DNA from 2 places in the Cellulosilyticum sp. ST5 genome. Region 1 is predicted to be linked to the other one. Evidence: a T-box and tRNA genes for the amino acid it is inferred to sense, from the RefSeq annotation. Region 1 holds a T-box; the other holds one or more tRNA genes.

The links. A T-box is a leader RNA that pairs with one kind of tRNA and senses whether it is charged. The one in region 1 lies ahead of tyrS (tyrosine--tRNA ligase), so its partner is inferred to be a tRNA-Tyr.
Region 2: it has a tRNA-Tyr gene. The T-box ahead of tyrS (tyrosine--tRNA ligase) is inferred to sense a tRNA for this amino acid. The anticodon was not compared.

What each region holds. Positions count from the first base shown of each region.
Region 1 covers NZ_CP132338.1:1,481,258-1,484,667, forward strand. The annotation lists gene QTL86_RS07345 (alpha-amylase family glycosyl hydrolase) at 1-1,420, opposite strand, end outside; T-box leader at 1,606-1,802, shown strand; gene tyrS (tyrosine--tRNA ligase) at 1,864-3,087, shown strand; gene QTL86_RS07355 (AI-2E family transporter) at 3,159-3,410, opposite strand, start outside.
Region 2 covers NZ_CP132338.1:3,782,474-3,785,883, reverse strand. The annotation lists rRNA gene QTL86_RS18315 (23S ribosomal RNA) at 1-1,521, shown strand, start outside; tRNA gene QTL86_RS18310 (tRNA-Asp) at 1,577-1,650, shown strand; tRNA gene QTL86_RS18305 (tRNA-Val) at 1,711-1,783, shown strand; tRNA gene QTL86_RS18300 (tRNA-Thr) at 1,791-1,863, shown strand; tRNA gene QTL86_RS18295 (tRNA-Tyr) at 1,898-1,978, shown strand; tRNA gene QTL86_RS18290 (tRNA-Met) at 1,991-2,067, shown strand; tRNA gene QTL86_RS18285 (tRNA-Phe) at 2,071-2,146, shown strand; tRNA gene QTL86_RS18280 (tRNA-Lys) at 2,150-2,222, shown strand; gene greA (transcription elongation factor GreA) at 2,344-2,811, shown strand; gene QTL86_RS18270 (hypothetical protein) at 2,903-3,226, shown strand; gene QTL86_RS18265 (aminotransferase class I/II-fold pyridoxal phosphate-dependent enzyme) at 3,365-3,410, shown strand, end outside.

The DNA.
Region 1 (3,410 bases):
TTCTGGCTTCTAAAATATTGGTATCTTCTGTCGTTCCTTCCACTCCCCAGTTGTAACTATAGTTAGCATTGTGTCCATCTCTATTTCCTTCCCCATTAGCTTCATTATGCTTATCATTATAAGATAACAAATCCCACATAGTAAAGCCATCATGAGCTGTAATGAAATGAATCATATGAGAAGTCCCTTTCGTTAGATCTGTAAAATAGACTTCTTTTCCCTGAATACAATCAGCCAAGGCTTTTATCTTTCCTTGGTCACCTTTCACAAATTGTCTCATGGTATCTCTAAAGTAGTCACTCCACTCTCTAAAAGGATAAGGCATTCTTCCTACATCATAACTCCCTTTTGCATCCCAACTTTCACTAATAAGTTTAACTTTTCCGAGTAAAGGATGCTCAGCAATCTCATTAAGCAGCGATGTCTTAATCCATCTACCACATTCATCCTGCCCTAAAATAGACGCTAAATCGAAACGAAAGCCATCTACACCGACCTCCTCACTCCAATAAACTAAACTATCTATAATGAATTTTTTTACGATGCTATGATTCGTATTTAAAGTATTTCCTGTTCCTGAACAATTTAAAAATTGCCCTTTATCATTGTACTTGTAGTAGACTTCAGGAGCGAGGTATTTAAAATGAAAAGCTGTTCCGTCTTCCCCACCTTCACCTGTATGATTATATACTACATCTAATATAATCTCTAGGCCCTCTTCATGAGCTTTTTCTACTAAAAGTCTAAATTCATCAATAGCTTTTGAACTCTCTTTACTTACACTAAACCTCTCATCTACACAAAAAAAACCTACTGGATTATAGCCCCATACATCCTCTAGGAGTTCCCCTGTCTGTGGATTTCTATTTTTTAAAGTATAGGCATTCCACTTAAAAATGGGCAAAAGCTCTAACGTCGTTACACCTAATTGTTTTAAATACGGTAACTGTTGCATTAAGCCTATAAATGTCCCTCTTGTTTCTTTAGAAAGTGTCTTATTATTCATCGTAAAATGTCCTACATGCATTTCATAAAGAATAGTCTCTTCCCATGGAATCTGTGGTTTAGGGAGATGATACCTCTTAGTTTTCTTTATGATATTTCGCCACTCTCCTTGAAAAAAGAATGTTCCTTTAGCATACGGATCCATAATAGATGGAGAATATGAATAATCTTCGTGAACGATACGCCATACATAGGCCATTCCTTCTTTTAAATCCTCTATCTGTATACTAAAAACATTATCCTTTTGATAGGTTGCCGCATCCATAATAAATTTAGTAATAGGTACAATACTTTGTGCTTCCTCGTATATTTCTAAAAGCATTTTTGAAGCTCTCGTCGTATAGACACCTAAATGAGTCCTCATTTCTGTAAAATGACATCCTATTACGGATTGCCCTACAGATGAACCATACATATACTTAACCTCCCATTTAAACCCAATCGCTGTTTATCATTCACTGATTATTAATTATTATACTCTTAATATTTTGAAGTATATGGTTTTATTTTGCAAGGTAATTTATTATTTTATCAAAACTTTTTTACTCCCTCTTGAAAATCAAAAATGTCTATGTTAAGATAAGCATTAATTAAATAGTCATAAAAACGATGATAAAGTCTTAGTAGTAAACTAATGTATGGGTTCAGCGAGTGTGTGGTTGGTGTGAACACATCCCTAATTATTTATGAATTACAACTTTGGAGTTGAATTATTTCGGTTGTCGCCGTTATCGACTTGAGGCAAACTTACTTGGTTTGTGAATTAAGGTGGTACCACGGGTTATCTCGTCCTTATTGGATGAGGTAACCCTTTTTGTTGTTTTTATGATAACCATTTATAACATAGGAGGCAAAGTAATGAATGTATTAGACATTTTAATGGAACGTGGGTTTATTGAACAAATGACTCATGAAAAAGAAATTAGAGAGCTTTTAGAAAAGGAAAAAGTTACTTTTTATATAGGTTTTGATCCTACCGCTGACAGTCTTCACGTAGGTCACTTTGTAACCGTTATGGCTATGAGCCATATGCAAAAAGCCGGTCATAGGCCTATTGCTCTTTTTGGTGGTGGAACTGCTATGGTTGGTGACCCTACCGGAAAAACAGATATGCGTAAAATGATGACAACAGAAATAATTGACCATAATGTTGCATGTTTCAAAAAGCAAATGTCACGTTTTATTTCCTTTGAAAATGATGAAGCGATTATGGTTGATAATGGAGATTGGCTACGTAACCTCAACTATATTGATTTTTTAAGAGAGGTTGGTGTACATTTTTCTGTTAATCGCATGCTTACTGCTGAATGTTTTAAACAACGTCTTGAAAAAGGATTATCATTCCTTGAATTTAACTATATGCTTATGCAGTCTTATGACTTTTTAGAACTCTATCGTCGTTTTAATTGTAAGTTGCAATTGGGTGGCAATGATCAATGGTCTAATATACTAGGTGGTGTGGAATTAGTTAGAAGACTTCATGGAGACCAATCCTTTGGTATGACTTTCTCACTATTAACTAATAGTGAAGGTAAAAAAATGGGTAAAACAGAAAAGGGGGCTGTTTGGCTAGATCCTGAAAAAACATCTCCTTATGAGTTTTATCAATACTGGAGAAATGTAGCTGATGCTGATGTTAAGCGTTGCCTATCTCTTTTAACTTTTATTCCTATGGATGAAATTAATAGCTTAACAGCTGTAGAAGGTTCTGCAATCAATAAAGCTAAAGAACGTCTTGCTTTTGAAGTTACTAAAATTGTTCACGGTGAAGAAGAGGCTCTCAAAGCTGATACAGCCGCAAAAGCTCTTTTCTTAGGTGGTGCTCATGGTGGTTCTATTCCTACTACAGAAATAAATACCGCCGACTTCGAAACAGGTATGGATATTCTTTCTTTATTACAAGAAACAAAGCTTGTTCCTTCTCGTTCTGAAGGTCGTCGTTTAGTCACTCAAAATGGTATCAAATTAGATGGTGTGGCAATAACAGATCCTAATAGCCTCATAACTTTAGACTACTTTAAAGATAATGAATTAATGATTCAAAAAGGCAAAAAAGTATTCCATAAAGTTATTTTAAAATAATAGACTCACAAAAAGACACCTTATTATTCCTTAATGGTTATAATGAGGTGCCTTTTACTTTTTATATGTGGTTATTTCTCTTTTATTTCTTCTTTGGCCTGAGAGGCTATTTCCTCCTCTAGTACTTCTTCTCCATCTGGAAACAGTTCTGTTACGTATCTGAGTAAAACTAATCTAATGAAAGCTGCCACTGGTACACCAATAAGCATTCCCATTAAACCAAATAAATTACCACCAATTAAAATCGCTAATAATACAATAACCGGGTGAAGTTTGACACACTCTCCTACTACTTTAGGGACAATAATCCATCCATCTATTTG
Region 2 (3,410 bases), 2.3 Mb from region 1:
GACCTAAGGCGAGGACGAAAGTCGTAGTCGATGGACAACTGGTTCATATTCCAGTACTACCTATTATCAGAACTGCAGGGACGCAGGAGGATAGGCAAACCCAGGAATGGTATCCTGGGCCAAGCACAAAGTCGCACCTAACAGGCAAATCCGTTAGGCGAGGATGAAGTGTGATGGGGATCGAAATAAAAGTAGAGAAGTTGCTGAATCCACACTGCCGAGAAAAGCTGCTATTGCGTGATAGGTACCCGTACCGTAAACCGACACAGGTGGATGAGGAGAGAATCCTAAGGCCGACGGGAGAAGCGTTGTTAAGGAACTCGGCAAAATGACCCCGTAACTTAGGGAGAAGGGGTGCCTACTTAGGTAGGCCGCAGAGAATAGGCCCAAGCAACTGTTTAACAAAAACACAGGTCTTTGCTAAACCGAAAGGTGATGTATAAGGGCTGACGCCTGCCCGGTGCTGGAAGGTTAAGGGGAGAGGTTAGTCTAAGGACGAAGCTTTGAACTTAAGCCCCAGTAAACGGCGGCCGTAACTATAACGGTCCTAAGGTAGCGAAATTCCTTGTCAGGTAAGTTCTGACCCGCACGAAAGGCGTAATGATTTGGGCACTGTCTCGACAGCGCACCCGGTGAAATTGTAGTACCAGTGAAGATGCTGGTTACCCGCGACAGGACGGAAAGACCCCGTGGAGCTTTACTGTAGCTTGATACTGAGGTTGGGTATTACATGTACAGGATAGGAGGGAGACTGAGAAATCTGGACGCCAGTCTAGGTGGAGTCGCCGGTGGGATACCTCTCTTGTAATACTTAACTTCTAACCATGGCCCGTTACCCGGGTCTGGGACAATGTCAGGTGGACAGTTTGACTGGGGCGGTCGCCTCCTAAAGAGTAACGGAGGCGCTCAAAGGTAACCTCAGAATGGTCGGAAACCATTCGAAGAGTGCAAAGGCATAAGGTTGCTTGACTGCGACACCGACGGGTGGAGCAGGTACGAAAGTAGGACTTAGTGATCCGGTGGTATGAAAGTGGGATTGCCATCGCTCAACGGATAAAAGCTACCCCGGGGATAACAGGCTTATCTCCCCCAAGAGTTCACATCGACGGGGAGGTTTGGCACCTCGATGTCGGCTCATCGCATCCTGGAGCTGAAGCAGGTTCCAAGGGTTGGGCTGTTCGCCCATTAAAGCGGTACGCGAGCTGGGTTCAGAACGTCGTGAGACAGTTCGGTCCCTATCCGTCGTGGGCGCAGGAAATTTGAGTGGAGCTGTCCTTAGTACGAGAGGACCGGGATGGACGGACCACTGGTGCATCTGTTGTCTTACCAAAGGCATAGCAGAGTAGCCAAGTCTGGATCTGATAAACGCTGAAGGCATCTAAGCGTGAAGCAGACCACAAGATAAGATTTCCCATCCGAAAGGAGTAAGACCCCTTAGAGACTATGAGGTAGATAGGTTGGAGCTGTAAGTGTAGTAATACATTGAGGTGACCAATACTAACGGTTCGAGGGTTTGACCTAGATAATAAAGGTTGAATAAAAATTGTGTTTAGTTTTGGAAGTATAAACTTCTAATGGCCCAGTGGTACAGTTGGTTAGCACGCCGCCCTGTCACGGCGGAGGTCGAGGGTTCGAGTCCCTTCTGGGTCGTTTTAATACTTAATGTATTAAATATATTAGAATAAGTAATAATTATTACTTATTAGATATGGTCGCTTAGCTCAGCTGGGAGAGCACCTGCCTTACAAGCAGGGGGTCATAGGTTCGAGCCCTATAGCGACCATTTACATGCCGACGTGGCTCAATTGGCAGAGCAGCTGACTTGTAATCAGCAGGTTATCGGTTCGAGTCCGATCGTCGGCTTGATACAGGACTAATATGGTCTTTGTATTAATATGGAGGGATTCCCGAGCGGCCAAAGGGGGCAGACTGTAAATCTGTTGCGATAGCTTCGAAGGTTCGAATCCTTCTCCCTCCATATACCTTATAACGCGGGATGGAGCAGCTAGGTAGCTCGTCGGGCTCATAACCCGAAGGTCATAGGTTCAAATCCTGTTCCCGCTACCACATGCCCAGATAGCTCAGTCGGTAGAGCAGAGGACTGAAAATCCTCGTGTCGCTGGTTCGATTCCGGCTCTGGGCACCATGTGGGTCACTAGCTCAGTCGGTAGAGCACTTGACTTTTAATCAAGTTGTCCCGGGTTCGATTCCCGGGTGGCTCATACATCAAAGGTCTTACAGTTAACAAATTGTTAGTTGTAAGACCTTTTTAGTATTTAAGTAAAAAAAGTATTTTTCTATAATTTTTTATAATATATAAGAGTAAAAAGGGACAGGAATAATATGAACAATTATCTTACACAACAAGACATTGATAATATGAAAAAAGAGATAGAATATAGAAAAGTAGTGGTAAGAAAACAAAGGAATGAAGAAGTTAAAGAAGCCAGAGCACATGGGGATTTGAGCGAGAATTATGAATACAAGGCCGCTAAACGTGAAAGAGGTAGGAATGAGGGGCGTATAAAATATTTAGAGCGAATGATAAAAACAGCAACTATCATTACTGATAATACAGAGGCAGGAGAAGTTGGACTGGGAAAGTTAGTAGATGTTTATTTTATAGAAGATGATATGAATATAGAGTATGAAATAGTTACTACTATGGAAACCGATGCTATAAATAATAAAATAAGTATTGAATCGCCTTTAGGAAAGATGATTTATAAAAAGAGAGTAGGCGATATAGTAAATATAGACTCTCCAGATGGAGAATATAGTGTACGTATACAATCAATAAGGAAAAGTTAGATATAACATACTTAGTAGATAAATCTATTTATAGAGAATAAACAGCGACAAGCTAGAATATAATTTATAAATAGATTATGGGGGATGTTATATGAATCAGATGGAGTTTAAAATACTTAAACGTGCACAAGAGAATGCAAAAGAAATTGATAAACTAAAAACATTTTTAGCTAATCAAGGGGTTAATTTAACCCAAGTGAAGAAAAATCCTGAGAGATATCAAGAAATTATTAGGAGATATAGCAAAGATTGTGTTAATGTAGGTTTATTTGAAGAGAGTAGGGAACGATTGGAAATAGAATTTAGTAGATTATGTGAATATCATAGAAAGAATGAGTCTATTTTAGTAGACCAATTTTATAATGTAGCTAAAGAGATTATACTCTCGACGCCAGAAGGAGATAAGAATAAATAATGGACCAAGTTAGTTTAGCTTGGTCCATTATTTATTCTTATTTTACTAATTACTTTAACTTTTAAGTCGTTTGTATTTGAAGCTATAGTAAGGTAAACTATAAGAAGTAATAATTAATAATAGAAAAGGGTTGATTAGGTGAATACACCTTTGTATGACAAATTACTACAATATAGTAGGTCAA